One region of the Pseudarthrobacter sp. MM222 genome, then DNA from elsewhere that is predicted to be linked to it. Evidence: riboswitches for the same ligand, from Rfam matches in the RefSeq annotation. Region 1 holds a riboswitch; each other region holds the start of a gene.
The links. Region 1 has a riboswitch for S-adenosylmethionine ahead of acs (acetate--CoA ligase). Riboswitches for the same ligand answer to the same signal wherever they lie in the genome.
Positions count from the first base shown of each region.

Region 2: it holds a riboswitch for S-adenosylmethionine, as region 1 does, so the genes downstream of both, OM977_RS13565 (aminotransferase class V-fold PLP-dependent enzyme) here and acs (acetate--CoA ligase) in region 1, are expected to answer to the same signal.
Region 3: it holds a riboswitch for S-adenosylmethionine, as region 1 does, so the genes downstream of both, OM977_RS01365 (ABC transporter substrate-binding protein) here and acs (acetate--CoA ligase) in region 1, are expected to answer to the same signal.

Region 1 is NZ_OX352321.1:393,968-403,319, forward strand. It holds gene OM977_RS01980 (glycosyltransferase family 2 protein) at 1-434, shown strand, start outside; gene OM977_RS01985 (CoA-binding protein) at 431-925, opposite strand; gene OM977_RS01990 (O-acetylhomoserine aminocarboxypropyltransferase/cysteine synthase family protein) at 922-2,274, opposite strand; gene sfnG (dimethylsulfone monooxygenase SfnG) at 2,274-3,467, opposite strand; gene acs (acetate--CoA ligase) at 3,477-5,603, opposite strand; SAM riboswitch class I at 5,765-5,874, opposite strand; gene OM977_RS02005 (CoA-binding protein) at 6,042-6,467, shown strand; gene OM977_RS02010 (MmcQ/YjbR family DNA-binding protein) at 6,518-6,940, shown strand; gene OM977_RS02015 (DUF1990 family protein) at 6,937-7,485, shown strand; gene OM977_RS02020 (hypothetical protein) at 7,499-8,101, shown strand; gene OM977_RS02025 (putative quinol monooxygenase) at 8,149-8,469, shown strand; gene OM977_RS02030 (DUF503 domain-containing protein) at 8,486-8,779, shown strand; gene OM977_RS02035 (endonuclease domain-containing protein) at 9,170-9,352, shown strand, end outside.
Region 2 is NZ_OX352321.1:2,974,270-2,983,621, reverse strand. It holds gene smpB (SsrA-binding protein SmpB) at 1-116, shown strand, start outside; RNA gene ssrA (transfer-messenger RNA) at 225-593, shown strand; gene OM977_RS13595 (hypothetical protein) at 744-878, opposite strand; gene OM977_RS13590 (hypothetical protein) at 926-1,297, opposite strand; gene OM977_RS13585 (fluoride efflux transporter FluC) at 1,348-1,713, opposite strand; gene OM977_RS13580 (fluoride efflux transporter FluC) at 1,714-2,160, opposite strand; gene OM977_RS13575 (metal-dependent transcriptional regulator) at 2,161-2,874, opposite strand; gene OM977_RS13570 (class I SAM-dependent methyltransferase) at 2,906-3,679, opposite strand; gene OM977_RS13565 (aminotransferase class V-fold PLP-dependent enzyme) at 3,764-5,206, opposite strand; SAM riboswitch class IV at 5,242-5,355, opposite strand; gene hisN (histidinol-phosphatase) at 5,442-6,254, opposite strand; gene rsgA (ribosome small subunit-dependent GTPase A) at 6,311-7,426, opposite strand; gene aroA (3-phosphoshikimate 1-carboxyvinyltransferase) at 7,410-8,849, opposite strand; gene OM977_RS13545 (DoxX family protein) at 8,857-9,352, opposite strand, start outside.
Region 3 is NZ_OX352321.1:269,456-278,807, reverse strand. It holds gene OM977_RS01380 (LamG domain-containing protein) at 1-276, shown strand, start outside; gene OM977_RS01370 (lytic transglycosylase domain-containing protein) at 563-1,315, opposite strand; SAM riboswitch class I at 1,591-1,679, shown strand; gene OM977_RS01365 (ABC transporter substrate-binding protein) at 1,777-3,438, shown strand; gene OM977_RS01360 (ABC transporter permease) at 3,445-4,404, shown strand; gene OM977_RS01355 (ABC transporter permease) at 4,519-5,316, shown strand; gene OM977_RS01350 (dipeptide ABC transporter ATP-binding protein) at 5,330-6,997, shown strand; gene OM977_RS01345 (acyl-CoA dehydrogenase family protein) at 7,043-8,302, shown strand; gene OM977_RS01340 (LLM class flavin-dependent oxidoreductase) at 8,302-9,352, shown strand, end outside.

The DNA.
Region 1 (9,352 bases):
GGAGACCGCAGGAATTGGTGACTTTCGAGCGGTGGAACGGCGCCGTCACGCCGGAGAGGATCCGACCGGAGACAGCGGGCTTCGAACGGTGGCAGCTGCACAACGCCGCCAACCTCAGCCACCTGGCCGCCGACCTGGAACTGCGGCCGGATGAGTGGATTCCTTACCGGGTGGCGTGGCTCGGTGGCTGTGTTCTGTACGACCGCCAGAAGCTGGAGGACGTCGGCGGCTTCAGTTTCTGGCATCTCCTGCCCCCCGAGCATTGCGGGGAGGACGTCGTGGCAGAGTGGCGGGTCATGGAGAAGTTCGGCGGTGCCGGCATCCTTCCTTCCGGAGCCGTGCACCTGGAGTCACCGACGACGGTTACGGACCGCAGAGTCGAGGCCTATACGGTGGTCCTGCAGGAGGACGCCGGCAGGGAACCAGGGTATTAGGCCAGGATCTGCCGCTTCGAGGAAATGACGCCGGTGTCGAAGCCGGCCAGGTGCAGCCCGCCGTGGAAGCGAGCATGCTCAATTTTCACGCAGCGGTCCATTACGACGTCGAGTCCGGCGGCTTCCGCTTCCTTGGCAACGTCCTCATGCCACGAGCCCAGCTGCAGCCACAGCGTCTTGGCGCCGGCAGCAATGGCCTCGTCCAGGACGCCCGGCAGATCGTCGTGTTTGCGGAACACATCCACGATGTCCGGGCTTTCCGGCAGATCGGCCAGCGAAGCATACGTCTGCTCGCCGAGGATCTCTTTCACCACGGGGTTCACGAAGTAGACCTTGTAGCGGGTGGAGGACTGCAGGTACGTCGCCACGAAGTAGCTGGCCCGGGAGGGCTTGTCCGAGGCGCCGACAATCGCGATCGACTTAGCCTGCCGCAGCAGGTTCAGCCGTTCCGGTGCGGAGGGTCCGGTCCAGGTTCGTTCGTCCGTGCTCATGACAGTGCTCCGATCGTGCATGTGTCCGCCGAGGGTGCCGCCGCGGAGGACTCCGCGGATGCTCCCTCGGACGCGGCGTCCAGGGCCTGGTCCAGGTCCCAGAGAATGTCCTCGATGTCTTCGAGCCCGATCGAGATCCGCACCAGGACCTCGGGGACGCCGGCGGACTCGAGCTGCTCCTGGCTCAGCTGCTGGTGGGTGGTGGAACCGGGGTGGATGACGAGAGTCCGGGAGTCGCCCACATTTGCCAGGTGCGAGGCCAGCTGTAGGGACTCGATGAACTTCTGGCCCGCGGCACGGCCGCCCTTCACGCCAAAGGAGAACACGGACCCCGGCCCCAGCGGCAGGTATTTCCTGGCCCGCTCGAAGTGGGGATGCGAGGGCAGCCCGGAGAAGTTCACATAGGCCACACGCTCATCAGCCTCAAGCCATTCCGCAACGGCCTGCGCGTTCTTCAAATGCTCGTCCAGGCGCTGCGGGAGCGTCTCAACGCCCTGCAGCAGCTGGAACGCAGACGTCGGGGACAGTGCAGGGCCGATGTCGCGCAGCTGCTCGCAGCGGAGTTTGGTCAGGAAGCCGTATTCGCCGAAGTTCGCCCACCAGGAAACGTTGCCGTAGGAGGCTACCGGTTCGGTCATGGTGGGGAACTTGCCGTTGCCCCAGTTGAAGCGGCCGCTTTCGACAATCACGCCGCCCAGGGTGGTGCCGTGGCCACCGAGGAACTTGGTGGCGGAGTGGATCACGATGTCCGCGCCGTGTTCGATCGGCCGCACGAGGTAGGGCGTGCTCAGGGTGGCGTCAACGACGAGGGGGATGCCGGCGTCGTGCGCGACTTTGGCGAGACCCTCAAGATCCTGCACTTCGGACGACGGGTTGGCCACGACCTCGACGAAGATCGCCTTCGTGTTCTCGCGCACCGCGGCCGCATAGTCCGCCGGGTCGGTGCCGGGAACGAAGGTGGTGTCGACGCCGAAGCGGCGCAGCGTGACGTCCAGCTGGGTCACCGTGCCGCCGTACAGCTGGGACGCGGCCACGATGTGGTCGCCGGCCTGGGTCAGTGCGGCGAACGTGATGAACTCCGCAGCCATGCCCGAGGACGTGGCCACCGCACCGATGCCGCCCTCAAGGGAGGCGATGCGCTCCTCGAACGCGGCCACCGTGGGGTTGCCAATCCGGGAGTAGATGTTGCCGTACTTCTGCAGCGCGAACAGGTTCGCGGCATCCTGGGTGTCCTTGAAGACGAAGGACGTGGTCTGGTAGATCGGCACGGCGCGGGCGCCGTGCTCGGCGTCGGGCGTGCCGCCGGCGTGCAGGGCGCGGGTGCGGAACCCGAACTTGCGGTCGGCCATTACGCTGCCACCTCCGTGTTCGCAACCGGGGTGCCGGTGAGGTCCAGCTCAGTGCCGTGCTTGCGGGCCAGGTCCGCCTCGAGTTCGCGGACGATCGGCAGGATGTCCTGGCCGAACGCGGCAACCTCCTCCTGGAAGTGCAGGTAGCAGGTCAGCATCAGGTTCACGCCGATCTTCTTGTACTCGACGATCCGTTCGGCAATCTGCTCCGGGGTACCGATCAGCTGGGTCTTGAAGCCGTCGTTGTATTGGATGAGGTCCTCGAAGGAGGAGTCCGACCACATGCCCTTGCCGTCCTTGGTGGACGCTCCGGCTTCCTGGACTGCGTCGCGGAAGCCCTCGACGGCGGGTTTGTGCGCCTTCGCCACGATCTCGCGGAGGGTCTCGCGGGCTTCCTTCTCGGAATCCCGTGCGATGACGAAGCCGTTGAGGCCGAACTTCGGGGCGGACAGGGGGGAGGCGGTCCCGCGCCCCGCCTCGCGTGCGGACGCGACGACGCCGGCGATGTTCTCCCGGAAGCCGTCCAGGTCCTTGCCGTTGGAGAAGTACCAGTCCGCCACGCGGCCGGCCGTAGCCTGGGCCGCGGTGGAGTTTCCGCCGAAGAAGATTTCCGGGTGCGCGCGGCCGGGGACGTCCACCGGTGCCGGGCTCAGGGTGAAGTCGGTGATGTTGTAGTACTTGCCGGACTGGCTGTAGTCCTGCTCGGTCCACAGCCCGCGGAGGACCTTGATGAATTCCTCGGTGCGGACGTAGCGTTCGTCGTGTTCCAGCCACTCCAGGCCGAAGTTGGTGAACTCGTTCTTTAGCCAGCCGGAGACGATGTTCACGGCTGCGCGGCCGTTGGAGATGTGGTCCGCCGTGATGATGTACTTCGCCAGCACCCCGGGGTGCCACATGCCAGGGTGGACGGCGGCAATAACCTTCAGCCGCTCGGTTGCGGCCAGCAGCGCCAGGCTGAAGGAGGTCGCCTCGTGCTGCTTGTCCGCGCCGTAGGAGGCGGCGTAGCGCGTCTGGGACAGCGCGTACTCGAAGCCGGAGTTCTCAGCGATCCGCGCGAGCTTCTTGTTGTAGTCGAAGTCCCAGCTGGTGCGCTGTTCGATCGTGGATACCACCAGGCCGCCGGAGACGTTCGGAACCCAGTAGGCGAATTTGAGCGGTTCAGAAAGGCGGGCGACGTTGCTGATCTCAGTCATGAGTGTTCCTTACTTCCGGGGTATTTCTGCGTGGTTGGTGCGGTCGCGCAGGACGTCCTGGATAGCCGCGATGGACGGTTCGTTCTGGAGCGAGGTGGTGTCCCCGAGCGTGGTGCCTTCGAACAGTTGGGTGAGCAGCCGGCGCATGATCTTGCCGCTGCGCGTCTTGGGCACATCGGGGACGACGACGACGTCGCGCGGCTTGGCGATCGGCCCGATCACCTGTGCCACGTGGTTGCGGAGCTCCTCAATAATGGGGTCGGGGGCCACGACCGCCGGGTTCCCTGCCCGTGGGGCCACACCGGCGAGGGACCCTGCCTGAGCTTGCGAAGGCTGGGAGCCGGTGGGGACTTGCGAGGGGAGGGAGCGGTTGGGGAGCACCACGAAGGCGACCACCGCGTGGCCGGTCTTCGGGTCGGCCACCGGGCAGACGCCGGCTTCCACGACGTCCGGGTGGGACACGAGGGCCGATTCGATCTCGATGGTGGAGAGCAGGTGCCCCGAGACGTTGAGGGTGTCATCGACCCGCCCGAGGATCCAGATGTCGCCGTCGTCGTCATACTTTGCGCCGTCGCCGGCAAGGAACCAGCCCTGTGCGGCGTACTGGCGCCAGTACGAATCGAAGTACCGCTGCGGGTTGCCCCAGACCGTGCGGGCAATGGCGGGGCCGGGGGCGTCTACCACGATGAAACCGTGGACGCCCGGCGGAACCGTGTTGCCGACGTCGTCCACGATGCGGGTGCCGACGCCGGGCAGCGGACGGGCCGCGCAGCCGGGCTTGAACTCCGTGTCGGTGGGGGCGGGGGAGAGGATGGTGGCGCCGGTTTCGGACTGCCACCAGGTGTCCACCACGGGCGCGGTCCCGGCGCCGACGTTCTCGCGGAACCATCGCCATGCCTCGGGGTTGACCGCCTCACCGACGGTGCCGAGAAGCCGGATGGAGGAGAGGTCGTAGCTGGCGGGGACGCCGTCGGGGAACCAGCCCATCAGGGAGCGGACCAGGGTGGGCGCGGTGTAGTACTGCGTCACGCCGTAGCGTTCGATGATCTCGAAGTGCCGGCCCGGGTGCGGGGTGTTCGGCGTGCCTTCGAAGATCACCTGGCTGACGCCGTTGGACAGGGGACCGTACAGCTCGTAGGTGTGGGCCGTGACCCAGGCGAGGTCGGCGGTGCACCAGTGGACGTCCTGGTCGCGGAGCGCCGGGTCCGGGTTGCTGAACAGATGCTCGTAGCTCCAGGACGCCTGGGTGAGGTAGCCGCCGGAGGTGTGGACGAGGCCCTTGGGCTTCCCGGTGGTGCCGGAGGTGTACATGATGAACAACGGAGTCTCGGCGTCGAACGCAACGGGTGCGTGGACGTCGGAGGCGGGCCCGACGACGTCGTGCCACCAGACATCGCGGCCTTCGGTCATCGGCACGCTATCAAGCAGTTCCGGTGCGGTGGTGCGGTTGACCACCAGAACGTGTTCCACCGCGTTGTCGCCGGAGACGGCGGCGTCGGCGTTGTCCTTGACGGGCACGGCCGCGCCGCGACGGAACTGGCCGTCGGTGGTGACAAGCAGCTTGGCGCCGGTGTCCTCCACCCGGAACTTGAGCGCCTCGGCGGAGAAGCCGCCGAAGACGAGCGAGTGGATGGCTCCGATGCGGGCCACGGCCAGGGTGATGATCACGGTTTCCGGAATGACGGGCAGGTAGATGACCACCCTGTCACCCTTGGTGATGCCGAGGCCCAGCAGCGCGTTGGCGGCCTTGGACACTTCGCGCTGGAGGTCGGCGTAGGTGAGGGTGCGGCGGTCGCCGGGTTCGCCCTCGAAGTGCAGGGCCACCTTGTCGCCGCGCCCGGCATCGACGTGGCGGTCCACGCAGTTGTAGGCGACGTTGAGTTTCCCACCTTCGAACCAGGTGATGGCCGGGCCAATGCCGGCCTCGACGTCGGCGGGGACGAGGCGGTGCGCGGTGTGCCACGGCTTATCCTGCCCGGGGGACTGGAGGCCGGGCGCGGGCTCCCAGTCCAGGCGCAGCGCGGCTTCCTCCCAGAACGCGATACGTTCCGCCTCAGTGCCGGGGGCGGCGCCCGGGAAAGTGTCGGTCAAGGCGCCCTCCCCGGTCAGAGGGGATCCGGTCGTGTTCAGGCCCATCGTTTTACCGCCCATTTCTCTGCAAGGCCCAGCAGGCCATCAGTTGTTTTACGATCACCGCGAGCAACACGATTGCCGGCAGCAACGGTCGGCGCGGCCGATGTTCCGGGAATCCGTCAGCAGGAAGGCGAGGACTAGGACAGAACAGGAAACATAGGAATACTCCATCGGTCCTGGCAGTAGCACCCTACGGAAAGAGCCATTGGATTTCCGGCTACCAGGGTTGCTGCGGCTTCATCGATCCAGGTCTCTCGGCCGCTCGGGATGGTCACTTTCAACTAAAACGGAGCCGGGCAGTTTTCCCTAATTACGGCCTCCCGCGGCGTAATATTCGGTCACGTCGGCCCGAGGGGCCGCTGGTCGTTCAGATCTTCGGAAATTCGTTCCGCGCGTGTCGTCGCGGGCAACCAATGTCGGGGCGGGCGCTAGGCTGTGCTCATGCCTCATGTCAACGATCCCGCGGTCCTCGAAAGGCTCCTGCGCACCAAGGGGCGGTGGGCCATCGTCGGCCTGACCACCAACCAGTGGCGGGCGGCCTACGACACCTCGCTGTTCATCCGGGACCGGCTGGGCATGGAAATAATCCCGGTGAATCTTCCTGCCGATCCGGTCCACCACGAAACGGGCTACGCCAGCCTGGCCGACATCCCTGCCGAGAAGCACCCCATCGACGTCGTCGACTGTTTCGTGAATTCGCAGCGGGTGGGGGCCGTTGTGGACCAGGCCATCGCCGTCGGCGCCAAAGCCGTCTGGCTGCAGCTGGGGGTCATCGACGAGGCCGCGGCCGCTCGCGCCACGGCAGCCGGGCTTGATGTCATCATGAACGCCTGCCCGGCCCAGGACGCCCGGCGCTTCGGACTTTAGCGGCGGAACCGTCGCTGCCGAAAGTCGGACCGGAGAAATAGACTCTGAGCATGGATGCAGCAGCGCTCCGGGAACTCTGTCTCGGCTTTCCCGGCGCCTTCGAGGATTTTCCCTTCGGACCTGAGACGTCCGTCTTCAAGGTGCGCGCCGCGGTCTCGGGCGGCACCCGCCACGAAGCCAAAATGTTCGCCTTATCCTCTCTGGACGAGGCGAACTTTTCCGTGAGCCTGAAGTGCGAGCCCGCACTGGCCGAGCAGTTGCGCGCCGCCCACCCTGAGATCACCGGAGCCTGGCACCTCAATAAGACCCACTGGAACGGCGTCCGGCTGGACGGGGCGCTGCCGGACTCGATGGTCCGCGACATGGTCGAGGACTCCTACGACCTGGTGGTTGCCACGCTGAGCCGGCGCCAGCAGGAGCAACTGGGCTGGTCCCGGCTTGCGCAGGGTTCCGGGCCGCGGGGACGGCCGTGACCGGCCCGCGGATTGCCTCGGGTGAACTGAACTACGAGGGAATTGGCTCCACCGAGCACGGCCCGCCTCCCCCGGACGTGGAGTGCCTTGTCACCCGGGCCTATGTGGGTGAGGGCTTTGCTGCCTACCGGCGGGTGGCTCAGGGAATTCTGAGCTGGCGCCTGCAGAAGGGCGCGGGGCTCCGCGTTCGCGCGGAGTCCGAGGCCGTGGTCCCCGGCACGCGGGTGGTCAGCGGATTCGGAGTCGGCCCGTTCCGGATCAACGCCCCCTGCGAGGTTGTCTGGGTCCGCCAGCCGTTGCCCGGGGCCGGCCCGCAGTCCGCGGGATTCGGGTATGGCACCCTCCCGGGGCATCCCGTTCGCGGCGAGGAAGCATTTGAGGTCGAAATCGACGGGACTGGCCGGGTAACGATCGCCATTACCGCTTTCGGTGCGCCGGCCAACTGGTTCTACGCCACGGGCGGCGTCCTGACGAAGTGGGCGCGGAGCCGCATCACCTCCCGCTACATTGAAAGTGCACACCAACTGGCCGCCGGTGAAAGCTGATCAGGAGCAGGCAATGCTGACCCAACAGACCCTTGACCACCTGTGGGACTTCGAGCACCCGGAGATTTCGGAAACGCGCTTCCGGACCGCGATGACCGAGGACCGGTACGACGCCGACGAACGGGCCGAGCTGAAAACACAGCTGGGCCGGGCGATCGGCCTGCAGGGCCGTTTCGAAGAAGCGGACGCAGTGCTGGACGCCATCGACGGCGAGGAGCCCACCGTGGCCGTCCGTGTGCTGCTGGAACGCGGCCGGGTGCTGAACTCCAGCGGCCACGCAGAGATGGCCGTTCCGCTCCTCGAACAGGCCGCCGAACTGGCTGATCATCTGGGCGAGGAATTCCTGGCCGTCGACGCCCTGCACATGCTGGCGGTCGCGGACACCGCCCACGCCGAGACCTGGACTCGCAGCGCCTTAGAGTACGCGTCGACGGTGCACGATGAACGGACCAAACGATGGCTGGTGGCACTGCACAGCAACCTGGGCTGGACCCTGCACGAGGCCGGCCGGTGTACCGAGGCGATGGTGGAGTTCCAACTCGCCGAACAGTGGGCCGGCAGGGTGGGAACGCCCCAGCAGCAGGAGCTGGCCCGGGAGGCAATGAAAGCCTGCTGAGCTGCCAGAATGGAACCTTTGGAAAACGCAACGAAAGGGCTCAGCCAGTGATCTTCATCGTCGTCAAATTCAAGGTCAAGCCCGAATGGTCCGAGCGGTGGCTCGACGTCGTCGCGGACTTCACCCAGGCGACCCGGCAGGAGCCCGGGAACCTCTGGTTCGACTGGTCCCGCAGTGTTGAGGACCCCAACGAATTTGTCCTGGTCGAGGCCTTCAAGGACGACGCCGCGGGGGACCACGTCAACAGCGCCCACTTCAAGAAGGCCATGGCGGACATGCCCCAGGCCCTGGCGGAGACTCCCCGGATCGTCAGCCGCCAGTTCGACGGCGAGGGCTGGGACCGGATGGGCGAACTGACCATCGCGTAGCGAAAGGGGCGCCGGCATGTGGATCGGCTGGACTGAATTCGACCTTCTCCTGGGGGACGTCCACAGCCTGAAGGAGAAGCGCTCGGTGGTGCGCCCGGTGCTCGCCGAGGTCAAGCGCCGCTTCGATGTTTCCGTCACCGAGGCCGGACTGCAGGACCAGTACCGGCGCACGGTCATCGGCGTCGGGCTGGTCGCCGCGGACCGGGCGCACCTCATCGAGGTGCTGGCCGCCGTCGAACGTTTCATGGCGGCCCGCCCGGAACTTGAGCTGCTCAGCGCCCGCCAGCGCGAAATCCGCAGCGACGACTAACCGCATCGATTGCTCCGCAACCGCCGTTTTGAAGGCTCAAAAGGGCCGTTGCGGAGCAACCGATGGGTCTTGTGGACAACTTCTGCACCGCCGGCAGGATTCTGGTCCCATGGATCAATGAGGACCGCACGCCAGCTGCCGAGTGAACTCCAGGGCCGTCCGTTCACCGTTGCCGAAGCACGCCTCGCTGGTGTGTCTCCGAAGCGGCTGCGGCACCGTTCCCTGACGGCGGTCGGTAAGGGCATCCGCTTGGACGGCAGGACGTCGGAGCTCCCCTTGAGTATCAGAGTGCGGCCGTTCATAGAGGTCAACACGCGATGCGCCGCATCCCACCTCACTGCCGCGGAACTGCTCCTATTGCCGCGGAGACCGCGAAAGGAGAGCCCCGATATGCATCACATCATCCGGCCCGCAGGCGAGGCACACCTCGACCGGCCCCACGTGATCGTCCACCGGATGAAACTCTACGAGGACGAGATCACCACAGTTGACGGGATCCCTGTAACCACGCCGGAGCGTATCTGGTTGGATATGGCGGAAATGCTATCGGTGGACGAGCTCGTGGCCATGGGG
Region 2 (9,352 bases), 1.7 Mb from region 1:
AGGTCGAAATCGGCGTCGCCCGCGGCAAGAAGGAATACGACAAGCGCCAGACGCTGCGCGAGCAGCAGGACAAACGCGAGGCCCTCCGCGTGATGCGCGAACGGAACCGCCGCTAGCGGGAATGATTCTGCGGCAGCGTGCGTTATGCTTGGTAGTCCGGGAAGGAACCGACGGGAATCCGCAAGGAGACTCCGAGGGGCTTGACCGGTTTGATAAAAAAATACGGGGATGATCGGTTTCGACGATGTTAGTCGCGACAGGTGAAGCGGGCCGAGGATGCAGAATTATCTCGTAAACGCTGTCTGCAAACCAATAAGTGCCGAATCAAAACGCACTGACTTCGCTCTCGCTGCCTAAGCAGTAAGACAGTCCGTCAGCCCGAGGTTGCTATTGCCCCGGATCCTGGCGTCATTTAGATAGCCACTGCTGTTTACCCCCGTCATCGGGGTGAACGGGACTCTTAGATGACTGGGCCCGGATCAGCCAGCTGTTTGCAGCGTGGCTGGGGCCGAGAAACTCCAACGCAAACTGCGCCCGGAGAAGCCCTGACAACACGACATCGGACGGGGGTTCAATTCCCCCCATCTCCACATGGGATCGCCGGCAACGGTGCTCCACCCCGTATGAGCCCGCAAGGGCTCGAACCAGAAAGGCCGGAAGCTTCTGCTTCCGGCCTTTCTGGTTTTTTGCGGCGTCTTCGTCCGGCGCTTTCGCAGTGGGCCGTCGTTGACCGGCCCGCTGGATCAGCGCTTCTTGATGTGCGCCACCGGGTCGGCGTGGGTGTCCGCGATGTTCTTGGACTTCTTGTCGGCCCGTTTTTCCTTGATCGTCTTGACCGGCTTCTTGGCCTGGTTCTGGTGTGGAGTTTTGTCAGGCATTGCGCCCTCCTAAGGCGGAGGGGCCGGGGTGGCCCCGTGCTCTTAAGTTACGCCTCAGGCACCGCGACGTCCACGATGCCCACGAAGCGGCTGCCCACGCCCTCGTACTCGCTGCGGACCAGCCCCGCGGCCACGCCGGGGACCTCGTAGGGGGCGTGATGGGCACAGCAGACGTAGGTGAATTCCGGCCACCACTTCTTCGGCCGGGCCGCCTCGGAGAACCCGCAGACAGCGCAGGTCAGCTGGACCCAGACCGGGCGTTTGCCCGTCCGGTTGGCTTTCGACTGCACCAGCCACTGCGGCGGGTGGTCCAGGAGTTCGCCGAGTTCGGCGTCGGAAAGGCGGGAAGGAATGCCGTGACGGTGCGCCATTTCCAGCGGAATATCGAGGATCTGGGCTGCTTCACGTCGGGTAACCATCCTTCAACTTTACGGGACTCGGGAACCCCGGCGCCCCGATGTTAGCGCGGTCACAGCGCGAGGCCGAGCGCGGCGGCCGCGAGTCCGGCCAACAGATTGACGGCGACATTGAGCCCGGCGGCGCGGTAGCGGGCCTCGCTGACCAGCCGCACCGTAGCGGTGGTCCAGGAACTGAACGTGGTCAGCCCACCCGCAAGGCCGGCGCTGAGCGCGGTGTGCCATTCCGGTGCCAGGCCCAGCAGGTCGGTCAGGCCGAGGGAGACGCCGATGAGAAAGGAGCCCACGATGTTCACCGTCAGGGTGGCCCAGGGCCAGTGCGGCCGCGGCCCGGGGCGGTGCGCAAACCAGGAGTCGACGGCGAACCGCAGCAGGGCGCCGGCCACCCCGAAGACGCCGACCAGCACCGCGGTGATCATTCAGGCACCGGCTTTGAGGTTGGCCAGCGCTTTGCCGGTCTTCCAGCCGGCGGCGGCGGCCCCAAGTCCCAGCACCAGCGAGAGCCCAAGATACGCGAGCCAGGTGCCGTGCAGCCCGCCCCGGAACTGCTGGTCCACCGAGAAGACCACCGCGGAGAACGTGGTGAAGGAACCCAGAAGCCCGGGTCCCAGACCGGCGCGGAGCCAGAAGGCCGTCCGGGGCCGCGCGATCCAGAGAGTGGTGAGGGTGGCGAGGACAAAGCTTCCGACGACGTTGATTCCCAGGGTGGTCCAGGGCACCGAGCCTGCCGTCTCAGGGAACGCGAGGCCCGCACCGTAGCGCAGTTCCGTTCCCAGCAGCCCGCCCGCCGCGACGGCAGCCCAGGCCCGCCAGTCCGGCAGGCGGGGGCGGTTTTCAGTCCTGGCCCCGCCCGGTGCGCCAAGCATTCAGCGCGCTTCGACGCTGCAGCCAGCGTGGGCAACCTCGCTGTGGACCCAGAGGGCCGAGGCAACCTCTTCGGCGAGGTCAACCTCGCGCCCGCCCGGACCGGGCCCGATCCGGACAACCAGGGCGCCGCCGAAGGGCCGTCGGCCGATGACCTCAATTGCCGCGTCCAGGTCGATTTCCTCGGCGGCAAGGTAGCGCAGGAGCTCCGGGTTCTCGTCGCTGATCCGGGTGATCCGGCCGGTGTGGCCGTCGTCGAGCTCATTCATCCGGTAGGCCGTGGGCATCAACACGGAGCCGTCAGCGGCGGGGATCGGGTCGCCGTGCGGGTCCCGGACCGGGTTGCCCAGTTTGGCGGCCATCCGCTCGATAAAGGTGTCCGAGACCGCGTGCTCCAGGAGTTCGGCCTCATCGTGGACCTCGTCCCAGCGGTAGCCGAGTTCCTGGACGAGGAAGGTCTCGATCAGCCGGTGACGGCGGACCATCAACAGGGCCAGCCGGACGCCGTCGGCCGTGAGCGTGATTGCGCTGTAGGGCTGGTGGTCCACCAGGCCCTGGTCCTTGAGCTTGCGGACCATCTCGGATACCGAGGAATTGGCGACCCCGAGCCGTTGTGCCAGCTGCGAGGAGGTGATGGGCTTGTCCTGCCACTCCGTGAAGGAGTAGATGACCTTGACGTAGTCCTCAATGGAGGAGGATGGCGGACTGGTCTTCACAGCCACAAGCCTACCGTCCGGCAGCCCGGGATCAGGCCCGGACGGCCCGCCAAGTCTGGGTCAGGTAGGGGAGCGGGAGCACCTCGTCGGGGGCGTGCCCCAGATGATCGTGCAGGTACCAGCCGAGGTTGGCCAGCACCTTGGCTCGCGTCGCCTCGCCGGCGGCGAGGTAGTAGCTCCGGGACTTTGCCAGTTCCAGGATGTCGGCAGGGGTCACCGGATCTTCCCAGCGCGTCAAATGGCTTTCGAGGCTGGTGAATTCCGGCCCCAGAGGCGGCTTGAAGTGGGGCTTGTGAACGTCGCCGGCATGCATGATCCGGGAGAGCCGGTGAACCCACGGCACGGAGGTGTCCAGCTGGTTCCAGATCAGCCCCAGGACGCCGTGCGGGCGAAGGATCCGGGCCGCCTCGGTGCTGGCCCGGAGCGGATCGCACCAGTGCCAGGCCTGCGCGACGGTCACCAGGTCGAACGCTGCCGCGTCCAGCCCGGTGTCTTCGGCGGTGCCTTCAATGGTGGCCACCCCCGGCAGCGTCTGCCGGAGCTGGTCCAGCATGTCGGCGGAAGGGTCGACGGCGACCGTGTGCAGACCGCGTTCGACCAGGAGGGCGGTGAACTTCCCGGTCCCCGCCCCGATGTCCGCTGCGTCGCCGGCGCCGGCGGGAATCAGCCAGTCGGCCGACTCGCCGGGATAGCCCGGCCGGACGCGCTCGTAGTGGGCGCCGCCGTCCTGGAAACTCTGCCCGAGCTCCTGCCGCCGTACGTGGTGCAGTTTGGGTCCGCCGTGCAGTTTGGGAGCATTCCCCAGTTTGGGGACACCGTGCAGTTTGGGAACACCGTGCAGTTTCACCTTTTGAATTTACCGCATGCGGACCTGCCCGCGTTTCCTGCCTTAGTCCACCACGGCGCACGGCGCGGCGCCGGCGGTACCCGGGGTGTTCGGTGCCCAGTGCGGGTAGCTGCGGGTGTCATTTGACGGGACCCAGCGCCCGGCGTCGACGACGTAGTCCCAGCCGAGGCCGGTCTGCCGCAGTTCCTGGATTCCGGCCAGGAGCCGTTGCGCGTCCTCGAGCCGCGAGCCGAGGCCGAAGCTGGCCCGCAGGGAACCGGAGGGCAGGCCCAGCCGCTTGAGCAGCGGGTGGGCGCAGAACCGGCCGTCGCGCAGGCCGATGCCGTGTTCGGCGGACAGGTACGCGGCCACCAGGCCGGCGTCGTAGCCTTCCACGGAGAAGTTGACGACGCCGATCGTGCCGGCGCCCTGGCCGCGGTCTTGAGCGTCGGTGTCCGCGAAGATCTGGTGCACGGTCACGCCGTCGATCCGCCGAAGGCCCTCGACGAGGAAGGAACGGATCGCGTTCTCGTGGGCGTGCCACTGGCTCTGGTCCAGGGCCGCGATCACCTGGGTGGCCCTGGCCAGGGTGGCGGCGCCCAGCACGTTGGGCGAGCCGCCCTCGTGCCGTGCCGGGCCGGTGGTCCAGCTGACGGTGTCGAGCCGTGCGTCGCTGACCGCACCGCCGCCGGCCAGGTGCGGGGTGCCGGCGTCCAGCCAGTCGGCCCGGCCCACCAGCACGCCGGCGCCGAACGGCGCGTAGAGCTTGTGGCCGGAAAAGGCGAGGTAGTCGACGCCGTCCGCGGAGATGTCAATGCGCCGGTGCGGGGCAAGCTGGGCGGCGTCCACGACGATCCGGGCGCCGTACTCGTGGGCCAGTGCGGCCAAGGCGCGGACCGGCAGGATCTCGCCGGTGACGTTGGAGGCGCCGGTCACGGCTAGCAGGCTGATGCCGCCGTCGGCCAGCTGCCCGCGCAGTTTCTCAAGGGTTTCCGCTATGGTCGGGGCGGCCACAACGCTGCGGTGCGGCACGGTCTGCCATGGCAGCAGGTTGGCGTGGTGTTCGATGTCGAGGTAAAGGACCTCGCCGGTGTGCCGGCCGTTTTCGATCGGCAGGCAGCCGGCCAGCAGGTTCAGCGAGTCGGTGGTGTTGCGGGTGAAGATCACAGAGTCATCCGCGCGGCCGCCGACAAACTCACGGACGATGTTGCGGGAGTTCTCGTAGACCGAGGTGCTGATCTGTGAGGCGTAGCCGGCGCCGCGGTGGACGCTGGCGTAGAACGGAAGGATCTCGTTCAGGTAGGCCGACACCACGGACAGGGCCGGGGCCGAGGCACCGTAGTCCAGGTTGGCGTAGCGGACGTGGCCGCCCTGGATCAACGGTGCCTGGATCTCCGCTCCGGTGACCGCGGCGAGCGGCCGGCCGGCAAGGGCGAAGCTGTCGGTCACGGCCGTCCCGGACGGAGAGGTGAAATTGGGGGTGGTGGGAAAAGTTGCAGTCGTCATGGGACCTCGCTCGAGAAAGGACCCCGTGCACCGGGGGTCCGCGCTTGCCGGGTCCATTCCGGACCGGCCAGGTCGTCACCCGGGGCACCCCACCGCGAATGGAGGGTTGCCGGCCAGCAAACCGGGGTTTAGCGCTGGCACTCGTGACCTGCTTCGAGCGTAAGACATCCCTGCTGCCGGGGAAAAGACGGGCAGGAATGTGAAGCGTTTTGTTACGGCCCGATTCGGCCTCCCGCTACAGCAGGTCGTCGAGGCCCGGATTGAGGCGCTTGAGGACCTCCGAGTGAAGGATGGAGTTGGTCGCCAGCGCGTTGCCGCCGAACGGCCCGTCCTCGCCCTCCAGGGAAGTGAAGCGGCCGCCGGCTTCCGTGACGATCGGCACCAGGGCTGCCATGTCGTACAAATTCAGTTCGGGCTCGCAGGCGATGTCGACGGCGCCCTCGGCCACCAGGCAGTACGACCAGAAGTCGCCGTAGGCGCGCGTGCGCCAGACTTCCTCGGTCAGGCCGATGAACTCGTCGAGGTTTCCGCGTTCCTTCCAGCCGCCCAGGCTCGAGTAGGACAGGGAGGCGTCGGAGAGCTCGGAAATGTTGGACACTTTCAGCCGGGTCGCGGAGGCGAGCGAGCGGCCGGTGTAGGCGCCGGCGCCCTTGGCCGCCCACCAGCGCTTGCCCAGTGCCGGGGCGCTAACGACGCCGACGACCGGCTCGCCCTCGTCCACGAGGGCGATCAGGGTGGCCCAGACGGGGACGCCCCGGACGAAGTTCTTGGTCCCGTCGATCGGGTCGATGATCCAGCGCCGGGAGCCGTGGCCGGAGCTGCCGAATTCCTCGCCCAGGACGGCGTCGCGCGGCCGGGAGCGGGACAGCTGGCCGCGGATGGCTTCCTCGGCGGACTTGTCGGCGTCGGTGACCGGAGTCAGGTCGGGCTTCGTTTCGATCCGAAGGTCGAGCGCCTTGAAGCGGCTCATGGTCTGGGAATCTACGGAATCTGCCAGTACATGGGCAAGGCGCAGGTCATCGTTATAGCTCGAAGCGGGTTGACTCATGGTTCCAAACTACCGCCAAAGCTGCCGCCCCGCCGGGAGGCCACGTCCCCGGTGGCCTAGGAAACGGTGCCGAGTTCCTTGACGTCCTGCGCTTCCATCCGCGGGTCCGTGCCCAGCAGGCGCCGCAGCGACATGAGCCGGGCCGGGCCCGACGGTCCCGCATGGCCTGCCGCCACCCAGGCATCGACCCCGCAGTTGACGGCGCTGGAGTCGTGCTTGCAGCCCCGCTCACAGGCGTCCGTGCCGGGCTCGAGGTCCGGGAAGGACCGCAGGATCCGGTCGGGATCCACATGGGCCAGGCCGAAGGATCGGATGCCGGGGGTGTCGATGATCCAGCTGCCGGCCGGTGCATCGTTGACCTTGAGCGCCAGCGCGGAGGAGGAGGTGTGCCGGCCCCGGCCGGTCACGGCGTTGACGCCTCCGGTGGCGCGTTCGGCCCCGGTCAGGGCATTGACCATGGTGGACTTGCCGACGCCGGAGTGGCCGAGCATGACGGTCACCTTCCCGTCGAGGTAGCCGCGCAGCTGGGACACCGCGTCCTTGTCCAGCCGGGCGGACAGCCCGTCGTCCGAGCGGGCGTCGATTCCAGAGGCGGCCGAATCCGCCGTCTTGCTGATGATGACCGGGAAGTCGAGGTGCTGGTAATTGGAGAGCAGCTCGGCGGGATCCTTGACGTCGGCTTTAGTCACCAGCAGCAGCGGCTCGATGCCGGCGTCGTACGCCGCCACGAGGGCGCGGTCGATGAACCCGGTCCGCGGCTCGGGATTGGCGGCCGCCACCACGATCACGAGCTGGTCGGCGTTGGCGACGACGGCGCGTTCGATCGGGTCGGTGTCGTCGGCACTGCGCCGCAGCAGCGTCCTGCGGTCCTGGATCTTCACGAGCCGGGCCAAGGTGTCCGGCTCCCCGGTGACATCACCCACGAGCGAGACGTAGTCGCCGGCCACCACGGGGTTGCGGCGCAGTTCGCGGGCGCGGGCGGCGATGATGGTGCGCTCAGTTCCGGCGCCTTCGTCGACGACGGCGGTGTAGCGGCCCCGGTCAACGGTGATGATCCGGCCGGTGACGGCGTCGTCATGGCTTGGGCGGTCTTTGGTGCGCGGCCGCGTGCCCTTCTTGTTGGGACGGATCCGGACGTCGGATTCGTCCCAGGAATCAGTGCTGCGGGCCACGGGCCGCATCCTTGTTCGAGGCGCCGGGCTCTGCAGGCGCTGCCGTGCCCGCGGCGGCGCTGCCCTGGGCCAGCATGGCTTCCCAGAGCCGGGGGAAGTCAGGCATTGTTTTGGCCGTGGTGGCGATGTCCTCGACCTCAACGCCGGGTACCGCCAGGCCCAGGATGGCCCCGGCTGTGGCCATCCGGTGGTCGGCATAGCTGTGGACGACGCCGCCGTGCAGTGCGGCCGGGCGGATGATGAGCCCGTCGCCGGTTTCCTCGGCGTCTCCGCCGAGGCGGTTGATCTCGGCCACGAGCGCGGCCAGCCGGTCCGTTTCGTGCCCGCGGAGGTGGGCAATGCCGCTGAGCCGGGACGGGCCCGTGGCCAGCGCACACAGGGCCGCGACGGTCGGCGCGAGCTCGCTGGTTTCGTCGAAATCGCCGCCCAGGATGGCCGGGCCTCCCGTGACGGTCAGCGTCCCGTCCTCGAGCGTGACGGTCGCTCCCATGGTGGTCAGGATGCTCCGCCAGAGGTCGCCCACCTGGGTGGTCTCGGCGGGCCAGTTTGGGATCCGCACGGTGCCGCCTGTTGCCAGAGCGGCCGCCAGGAACGGGCCGGCGTTGGAGAGGTCTTGTTCGATCCGGCGGTCGAAGGCGCGGATGCTGCCGGGGGAGACAACCCAGTGGTTGGGACGGGAGTCATCGACGTCGACTCCGACCGTGCGCAGCACCGCGACCGTCATGTTGATGTGGTCAAGGCTCGGCACGGATTTGCCGGGGTGTTCCACGCTCGCGTGTTCCAGGTGGAGCCCCTCGGCGAAGCGCGCGCCGGCCAGCAACAGGGCGGACACGAACTGGGAGGAGGCGCTGGCGTCGATGACGAGATGGCCGCCGCGCACGGTGCCCGTGCCCCGGACGGTGAACGGCAGGGACGAGGCCGCTCCGCCGTCCGGCCCCCGGACCTCAACGCCCAGGCCGGTCAGCGCCTCGATGATGGTTCCCATTGGCCGCTTGCGGGCGTGCGGGTCGCCGTCGAACAGCGTCCCGCCGCGGCGCAGGGCCGCCACCGCCGGGACGAAGCGCATGACGGTGCCCGCGAGGCCGCAGTCGATGCTTCCCGCGGACGCCGGCTCGTCCAGGCCGATCGGCGTGATCTCCAGGTCCGGGCCAAAGGTGCCGTCGCCGGGAACCTCGGTGATGGTGGCTCCGAGCTGGCGGAGCGCCTCGATCATCAGTGCCGAGTCACGCGAATGCAATGGAGCCCGCAGGCGCGAGGGGCCGTCCGCGAGGGCAGCGAGCACCAGGTACCTGTTGGTCAGGGACTTGGACCCCGGAACGGTGACTGTCGCGTCGACGGGCCGTCCGGCATGCGGGGCCCGCCAGTGCGGAGCCCCGTCGGCCGGAATGGGGTGAACAGCTGCTGTGGGGGTGGCGCCTGTCATTGCTCTCTTATGCTCCGGCCGTGTGGGGTACGGCCTTGCGGACGGCTTGGTCGGCCTTCTTCAGCTGCTTGCCCGTGGTCCTCTTCACGTCCGAGGCGAGGTGTCCGGCCGTTTTCCTGGCATCGGCTGCGAGGTGCTCCGCGCGCCAGGCCAGGCCGGGCTTTCCGTTTGTGTCGACGGAGGCGAGCAGGACGCCGCCGGTCAGTGTCACGTTCTTGAGCAGCTGCCTACGGCGGGAACCGCGGCCCTCCTTGGAGGAACTGTCCGCGCTGCGCCACTCGACGTAGCCGTTGAGGGCCGAGATCACGGCCAGCACAGTGGCGGCCAGGCGCGACCCCTTGCCCAGGGCGAGGCAGATTCCGGCGCCGACCTGGGTGCCGCCCAGAACCCGGGCGAGGACCTTCTCGTCGGTCTGGAAGGGCAGCGATGCGGCCGCGCGGCGCAGGAGGGGGGAAAGCTGTGTCGCAGTGGCGTCCGCGTTCTTCAGCTTGTCCATGCCGGCG
Region 3 (9,352 bases), 120 kb from region 1:
GGTATCGCGCTCGACTTCCGGGTGAGTGAAGGGTGGAGGAGCCCTTGCCCGCTCGACGGCGTCATCCACGCGATTCCCGTCATCATCGGCGGCGGCGTTTCTGAGCTGCATCACGTGATCGGCGCCCCGCTGGAAATGCGCCTCTTCCTCCTCGACTGGAAGGAAGGAAACGTCGCGATCGAGGTCACTGCCGTGCTCGGGCAGCACAGCCTGCTTGACTACCACGGCGGGGCCGGAGCCGGCGCAGTCGTCGACTCCTTCAAATTCCGGTCGTGACGGGACGGACGCTGATCCTACGGAGCGTGTGGGAGGGTGGGCTGCCGGTGCTTGCTTGCCTGCGTCGACGTCCACCCCCGCTGGTGAAGCCGTTCGAAGCCGTCCAAAGGAGCAGGTCGAGCGCGAATTCAAACTCAAACTGGTCGTCACAGCCGGTCCCGACTACCGAGCCTTCATCGCGGCGGGCGGCCGGGGCTATCTGCAGGATATTCGGATAGCGTCTCGCCATTGCCCGGCCCAGGAGCCGCACCGTGAGCGTCGCAAACTAGCGACGGCGCGGATCCCGTTACCCGGCGGGGCCCGCCAGTGCGGCGTATGCCTTGGCCTGGTCGCGTACCTCGTGGATGTAAGTATCAGACTGGTTGTAGGAGTAGACGGCGTCTGTCCAGCCCGCTGCTGTGGTGAGGTCACGGCCTTGGGCGCACAGGTACGAGGCGGCACTTAGCGCGGCGTCATCGATGTTGAAGGGGTCGGCTTCGCCGTCGTGGTTCCCGTCCCTACCTGCGTACCGCCAGGTGGAGGGAATGAACTGCATTGGCCCGACGGCGCGGTCCCAGTGGGCGTCGCCGTCGAGGGCGCCGTCGTCCGTGTCCGCGATGGCGGCGAAACCGTCGCCGTCGAGGCTGGGGCCGATAATCGGCCCGCTCGCCTGCCCTGCGCTCGTCAGGTGTCCGCCGCCGTAGGTTCCGTGGGCGGATTCGATGAAGCCGATGGCCGCCACCGTGTTCCAGCCGATGCCGCAGGCCGGAGTGGAATCGCTGGCCGCACCGGCGGCAGCCACGTAGGCCCGCAGCGCGCGGGCGGGTATGCCGGTCTGCGCCGCCGCGCGGAGGAGCCACTGGGCGTCCGCACTCCGCGTTACGTTCACGGCGGGGGTGCTGCCTGCTGACAGCACTTCGAATTTCGCCTCCGCGCGGGGCGGCGGGGGCAGGGCCCCGCGCGCCTGCGCACCGGACAGCGGGAGCGCCCAGAACAAGAATCCGGTGACAACGCAGAACACGAACACGCTGAACACTGCAAGGCGCTTCAGGCGGAGCACGGACTACCCAGGCACTCCGTGGACGCCGGGGGCCGGGCGCCGTCGTGATCGCTTGCCACTGAGTGACTCTCATTCCTGTGCTTTTTTGAACCGGTTGCCAACGTACATTATGGCCGCGCGCAGAAGTGCCGGTCACTTTCCGGGCCGCGGCTTGGGTGCTCGATTGTTGCAGAACGTGTCGCGATTGTTGGGAAATCGAAGATTCTGCAACAAAGTGGATGTTGTCCCGGTCTGAAACGTTCGGGGCGAACGAAAAACTGCCACAGAACGAATTAACACCATCCAGATCGGCTGAGAGACCTGGCTCGATGACGCCGTAGCAACCACCCTTCGGGCACGGTGCTAATGCCAGGACCGATGGCGATTGCCGAGATCCCAAGTTCCACCGAGCAAAGCGAGAGTTGAGCCGGGCACACTTGCAGGGTCTTGGAGTCCCTCGGTCACGACCGAGAGGATCCACGATGGATACCAACGAATACCGCAAGGCCCATTTGCGAGCGAAGACCAAACGCCGCCCGTTGACCCTGCTGGCCCTCATGGGTGCAGCCGCCCTGGCCCTGAGCGCCTGCGGCGGCGGCGCCAGCGGAACGTCGGCCGCGCAGGCCCAGGACAGCACTCCGGTGCAGGGCGGGACCTTCGTCTTCGCGGAAGTCACGCCGATCAACAACTTCCAGACCCAGGCGGCACGCTTCTACGAGAAGGCCAACGTCCTGAACAGCGTGCTCGACCGGCTGACGTATTTCGACGCCGAGAAGGGTGAACTTGTTCCGTGGATCGCCAGCAAATTCACGGCGAGCGAGGATCAGACCAAGTTCACCTTCACGATCCGCCCCGGCGTGACGTTCAGCGATGGAACGCCCCTTGACGCCGCAGCGGTCCAGGCGAACTTTGACGCGTTGGGAAAGGGCATCGAGAGTGCCAAGATCCAGCCGAACGTCGACTTCTCCGCCTACAAGTCCTCCCAGGTCATCGGCAGCGACCAGGTGGAAGTGACGCTGTCCACCCCCGACGCCAACTTCCTGCGGGCCACCTCCTCCGTCACGGCCGGACTCGTCTCACCGAAGACCCTCGCCCTGGACAACGCCGGCCAGTCAGCCATCGCGAAGATATCTGGCTCTGGTCCCTTCGCCTTCGAATCAGAGAAGGCAGATGAGGAAATCGTCCTGGCCAAGCGTGCAGACTACGCCTGGGCCCCGGAAGGAGCCCCGAACCAGGGGGCCGCCTACCTGGACAGGGTCGTTGTGAAGTACCTGCCGGAGGTGGCACACCGCGCCGGTGCCGTGCAGACCGGCCAGGTTGACCTGGTCCGCGGCCTGCAGCCTGCCGATGAAACCACCCTTGCCGGCAGCGGCAACCAGGTCCTTCCGGCCAAGGGCATCGACCTGACGTCAAACATGGCGGCGGTACGCATCGGCAGCGGCAAGCTCGCCGACGCGAAGGTCCGCCAGGCACTGCAGTCCGGAATCGACCGGCAGACGATTAAGGACACCGTCCTCTCCGACAGCTACGAACTCGCCGGCTCCATCCTCAACCGTGAGGCACCGGACTTCGTTGACCTCTCCGCGGAACTGGCCTACAACCCGGAGAAGTCCAAGACCCTGCTCGAGGAGGCTGGGTGGGCGGTTGGCGCCGACGGCATCCGCGCCAAGGACGGCCAGAAGCTCGAAGTCACGGTCACCTCCTCAAACAACTCCGTCGTCATCAAGCCGGCCTTCGAACTTATCGAGCAGCAGTGGCGCGAGATCGGCGTGAAGTTGGTCAACCGCGCCGCAGACAACACTTTCCTGGCGACCGCCATGAAAGATGCGAACGTGGAGTTCTTCGGAACCCGGCAGTTCGTGTACGGCGGCCTTGGCCCGGTCTTCGGCCCGGTGACGAACACGCAGACACTGAATGCCGACCAGCAGCTCAATGCGCTCTTCGCCAGTGAACGCGGCGCGACCAACGGTGCCAAGCACAAGGAGCTCGTCGCCGCGGAACAGCGGGCACTGGTTGCCGACCAGGCGCTGGCCCTCGTTCTCTGGGACGAGGTCCAGGTTTACGGCGCCAACTCCACGGCGCATGTGGAATTCACCTCCGGCACGGCCCCGATCTTCCAGGGTGCCTGGAAGACCAGCAAGTAGCTGATCATGGGCCTTTACTTTGCACGCCGCCTCGGGCAGGCACTGGTTGTCATCTGGCTGGCGTACACCCTCGTGTTCCTGGCAGTGCAGCTGCTGCCCAGCGACCCGGTCACAATCTTCCTCTCGGCGGACGCGGCGGCCGACCAGGCAACGATCGACGCCATCAAGGCCCAATACGGCTACGACCAGCCCCTGCTGGTGCAGTACATCAGCCAGCTGGGGCAGCTGCTCCGGGGCGACGTGGGATATTCCCTGGCCTCGGGGCAGTCCGTGGCGGCGCGCATCGGAGGAGTCGCCGGATCCACCCTGGCGCTGGCGTCCAGCGCATTCGTGGTGGCCGTCGTCCTTGCCGTCGCCCTCGTGGCCTCGGCAACGCTGAGCCGTTCCACCCTGCTGCAGCGATTCATCACCAACCTGCCGCCGTTGTTCGCGGCGGTCCCGGTGTTCTGGCTCGGGCTGGTGCTGCTGCAGCTTCTGTCGATCCAGCTCGGCGTGATGTCCTTGTTCCCGGACGGGTCCTTTGCCTCATTGGCGGTGCCCGTCCTGGTCCTGGCCCTTCACGTTTCCGCCCCGATCGCGCAGGTGCTGCTCAAGAGCATCACGCACGTTTACGAGCAGCCGTTCATCGACGTCCTGCGCGCCAAAGGCGCCTCGCCCGCGTGGATCTTCTGCCGCCATGCGCTGAAGAACGCGGCGGGGCCCGCCATGACAATCGCCGGCATCACCGTAGGAACCCTGCTGGCCGGTTCCGTCATCACCGAGACGGTCTTCGCCCGGTCCGGCCTCGGGTCGGTGGTACTCCAGGCCGTCACGGTCCAGGATGTGCCCCTCGTCCAGGGTCTGGTGCTGCTGACGGCGACGGCGTTCGTCGCGGTGAACCTGATCGTCGACCTGCTGTATCCGCTGCTGGATCCCCGCGTCCTGAAGAGCAGCGCCCAGGGCTCGCCACGAGCACTGACCGCCTAAGCCCGAACGGAGAATTTTGTGAGCGTCGAGCTACTGGGAACAGATCCCGGAAATGAGGCGGCCTTGCCGCAGACCGACGGCGTCGGGACCGTGCCGGCCAAACGCCGGGGAACCGTGCTGCGCTCGGTTAGCCTGTGGCTGACCGTCCTGCCGTTGCTGATTCTGCTGGGCTGGGCCGTTCTGCCGGGCCTGTTCACCGGCTTCGACCCCATCAGCGGCATTCCAAAGGAGAAATTCCAGGCTCCCGGCCTGGACCACTGGTTCGGCACCGACCACCTCGGCCGGGACATCTACGCGCGGGTGGTGTACGGCACCTCACAGACCCTGCTCACCGCCGGGCTCGCCGTCCTGATCGGCTTCGTCGTCGGAACGGCCCTGGGACTGCTGGCCGCCACGGCCGGCCGGGCCGCCGATGCCACCACCATGCGCCTGGTTGACGTGCTGCTGGCCGTGCCGGGCTTCCTGATCTCACTGATCATCGTGACAGCCTTTGCGCCGGGGCCCGTATCCCTGGGCGTCGGCGTCGGCATCGCCTCGATCGCCGCGTTCGCCCGCGTGGTGCGCTCCGAGGTCCTGCGCGTGCGCAACCTGGACTACGTCGAGGCCGCGTTCCTTAACGGCGGTTCCTACTGGTCCGTCATCTGGAAGCACATCCTGCCGAACTCCTGCGGCCCGGTCCTGGCACTCCTGGCGGTGGACCTTGGCGCGGCCATCCTCGCAATTTCCGGCCTCGGCTTCCTCGGCTTCGGAGCCCCGCCCCCGACGCCGGAATGGGGGCTGCTGATCTCAGAAGGCCGGCAGTACCTCGCCCGCGCGTGGTGGATGACCAGCCTGCCGGGCCTCGTCATCGTGATCACGGTGATGCTGCTGGCCGGTCTCGGACGCCAACTTCTCAAGTTCTTCCGGTTCTAGTCAGGAGCCCTCAATGACCACCACCCCAGTGAACCCCAGCGGCGACGCCGCACCGTTGCTTGAAGTGCGGGGATTGCACATCGAATACGGCCGCGGCCCTGAGGCTGTAACGGCCGCGGAATCCCTTGACCTCGCCCTGTTGCCCGGCGAGATCGTAGCCCTCGTCGGCGAATCGGGGTCCGGCAAAAGCACGCTCGCTAAATCCATCATCGGGCTCCTCCCCCAGTCGGCCAATGTCTCCGCCGGCACCATCCGGTTCGATGGGACCGAGCTGACCGGCCTGACGGAACGCGCCCTGGAGAAGATCCGTGGCCGCCACATCGGCATGGTCCCGCAGGACCCGGGCGGCTCACTGGATCCGGTCAAGACGGTGGGATCCCAGGTGGCCGAAGTGTTCCGGCTGCACCCGGAGGAAGGCAAGCGTTCCAAGAGCGAGATCCGGGCGGAAGTCCTCCGGCTCTTCGAGCTGGTGGGCATCGACCGTCCCGCCGAGCGGCTGAAACAGTACCCCCACGAACTCTCCGGCGGACTCAAGCAGCGGGTCCTGATCGCCATTGCCTTCAGCCTGGGACCGAAGCTGCTGATCGCCGACGAGCCGACGTCGGCACTGGATGTGACGGTCCAGCGCCGCGTACTCGAGGTCTTCAGCAGGCTTGCCCGGGACCGCGGGACCGCCGTCATCTTCGTGACCCACGACCTCGCCGTCGCAACCGATCTGGCCGACCGGATCGTCGTGATGCAGCACGGAAAGATCCGCGAGGACCGGTCCGTCACCGAGATCCTGACCCGCCCGGAGGACGACTACACGATCAGGCTCCTCGACGAGGCCACTCCCGCCGTTCCGAAGGAAGCCCCCGCCGGGGCTCAGTCCACCGGCGAAACGCCCGTCGCGGCGATCGAAGTCCGCGGACTCACGAAGGTCTTCGGCCGGGCCAGCACTGAGCACCGTGCCGTCGATGACATCAATTTCGCCGTACGCCAGGGAACCACCTTCGCGCTGGTCGGCGAATCCGGGTCCGGTAAGTCCACCACGGCCCGCATGATCATGCGGCTGCTGGACCCCACCGCCGGAAGCGTGCAGGTGCACGGGAAGGACGTCACGGCCCTCGCCGGGAAAGGCAAACGGGAGCTGTGGCGCACGCTCCAGCTGGTCTACCAGAATCCGGATTCGGCCCTTGACCCGAGGCTGACGGTGGGTGACATCATCGCCGAGCCGCTGGTCAACTATCGCATCGGTTCCCGCCCGGAACGCCGTGCCAGGGTTGCCGAACTCCTCGACCAGGTGAACCTGCCCGCACGCGTCGCGGGCAGCAGGACCAAGGAGCTCTCCGGCGGCCAGCGCCAGCGGGTGGCCATCGCCCGGGCCCTCGCACTGGGCGCCCGCACCCTGGTGCTGGACGAGGCCCTCTCCGCCCTGGATGTGCTGACCCAGGCCCAGATCCTGGACCTGCTCGAACGACTGCAGCGTGACTTGGGACTGTCCTACCTGTTCATTTCCCACGACCTGCACGTGGTGGAGCGCGTCGCCCACGACGTGGGCGTGATGAGCCGGGGACAGCTGATGGAAACCGGCCCGACGGCACAGGTCTTCCGCAATCCACAAAGCGAATACACGCGCCTGCTGCTCGACTCCAATCCCGGCCACCGCCTGCGCGAACTCGTCGCGGCAACCGGCCGCTAAGGGCCACACTCCGAACTTCGAACCACTTCCAACGTTAGGAACAGCATGACAACCTCGGCAGCAGTACGGGAACTCAGCGGGGAAGCCCGCTACGCGGCGCTTTCCGCCAGGTTCCGGCCGGTCTTCGCACGCATCGCAGAGGGCGCACTGGAACGCGAGTCCAACCACGTCCTGCCCTTCGAACCGGTCGCCTGGCTGAAGGAAAGCGGATTCACGACGCTCCGCGTTCCGGCCGGTCATGGTGGGGACCCGGTCAGCTATGAGCACCTGAGCCGGCTGCTGATCGAACTGGCCGCCGCGGACTCCAACGTCTCGCATCTCCTGCGTTCGCATTTCTCCTTCGTGGAAACGATCGCCCTGCAGCCCACCGACTTCCGCAACCGCTGGTTCCCCCGGGTGCTCGCCGGCGAAATTTTCGGCAACGCCGCCACGGAACGTTCCGGCAACGCCCTTGGCACAACCCAGACCAAGCTCCGCCAGGAGGACGGCCGCTGGCTGCTCAAGGGCGAGAAGTACTACACGACCGGCAGCATCTTCGCCGACTGGGTGGTAGTCATGGCCAGCACGGAAGGACTGGAGGGGCGGCAGTATGCACTGGTCCCCGCCAGCGATCCCAACGTCACCATCCTCGATGACTGGGACGGCTTCGGCCAGCCGCTGACCGGCACCGGAACGGCCATCTTCGATGACGTCGTGGTCGACGCCGACGACATCATCCAGCGCAAGGTCACCAGCACGCTGGAGCCGGCTTTCTTCCAGCTCGTGCTGCTCACGGTCCTCGTCGGAATCGGCCACGCAGCGCTGCGCGATGCCAGCAAGCTCGTCGCAGAACGCAGCCGCACGTTCAATACCGGTTCCGGCTCCCTGTTCCGCGACGACCCCCTGATCCAGGAACGCGTCGGCCAGATCGCCGCCGGCATCTATGCAGCGGAGTCGGTCGTGACCGCGGCGGCACGCGATCTGGATGCCGCCGTCGACCCGTCCCTGGGGCTCGACGCCGAGGCTGCTTTCCTCCGCGGCGAGCTGGGCGTCCAGAAGGCCCATGTGACGGTACCCGGCCTGGTTCTGGCCGCGGCCAATGAGCTTTTCGATGTTACCGGCGCTTCATCCACGGGCCGCGGCAAGGGGCTGGACCGCCACTGGCGCAATGCCCGTACGGTCGCCACCCACAACCCGGCGGTGTTCAAGGCCCGGTCCGTCGGCGATTACCACATCAACGGAACAATCCCCGTAGGCCTCAACAGCATCGGGGACGCGGTCCCCGGAACCAGCGCAACCCAGACCACCGAAAAGAGCGATTCCTGATGGGTACCTTTGACGAACGCCCCCGCCTGCTCCTGAGCGCTTTCGTGATGAACACGACCAACCACATCCTGGGCGGTCAGTGGCGGCATCCGGAGGCGCAGCAGCACCGCTTCAATGAGCTGCAGCTGTGGGTCGACCTGGCCCGCGAGCTGGAGGAGGCGAAGTTCGATGCGATGTTTTTCGCCGATGTCGTCGGGCTTTACGGTGACCACGAGGGCGGGTGGGCCTCCCTGGTTGAAAGGGGGCTGCAGGTGCCCTCCAATGATCCGCTGGTGCTCTGCTCCGCGCTGGCGGCGGTCACCAAGGACATCGGGCTTGCCATGACGAGCTCCGTCATCCAGTCCGATCCCTTCCAACTGGCCCGTCAGATGTCGACGCTGGACCATATTTCCAACGGCCGTGTGGCTTGGAACATCGTCACCAGCGTGCTGGAGAACTCGCACCGGAACTTTGGAAACAGCGGACTCACTCCGCATGACGACCGGTACGACTGGGCCGAGGAATACACCGATGCCGTCTACAAGCTCTGGGAGGGTTCCTGGGAAGACGATGCCCTGCTCGGCGATAAGGTCCGCGGCATCCACGCGGATCCGGCCAAGGTCAATAAGATCAACCACCGCGGCGCCCGCTACTCCATCGACGGGCCCCACCTCGTCGCACCGAGCCCGCAGCGCACCCCGTTCCTGTTCCAGGCGGGCAGTTCCGCCCGCGGCAAGAAGTTCGCCGCGGAAAATGCCGAGGCCACGTTCCTCTTCGCACCCAACGTTGAATATGTTGCGAAGCAAACCGCTTCCATCCGCGCGCTGGAAGCCGCTGGCGGCCGCGCTCCCGGCGACGTGAAGATCTTCGGCGGGCTGTCCTTCGTGATCGGCAGCACCGAGGACGAAGTGGCCCGCAAGCAGGCGGAGTACGACGAGTATCTTGACCTCGATACGATCATCGCGCATATCGGCGGCGGAATCGGCGTCGATCTGGGCGGCCTCCCGCTGGACACGCCGCTGGGTGACATCCAGACCGAAGGCGCGCAGGGCGTACTGCAGGCTGCCATCG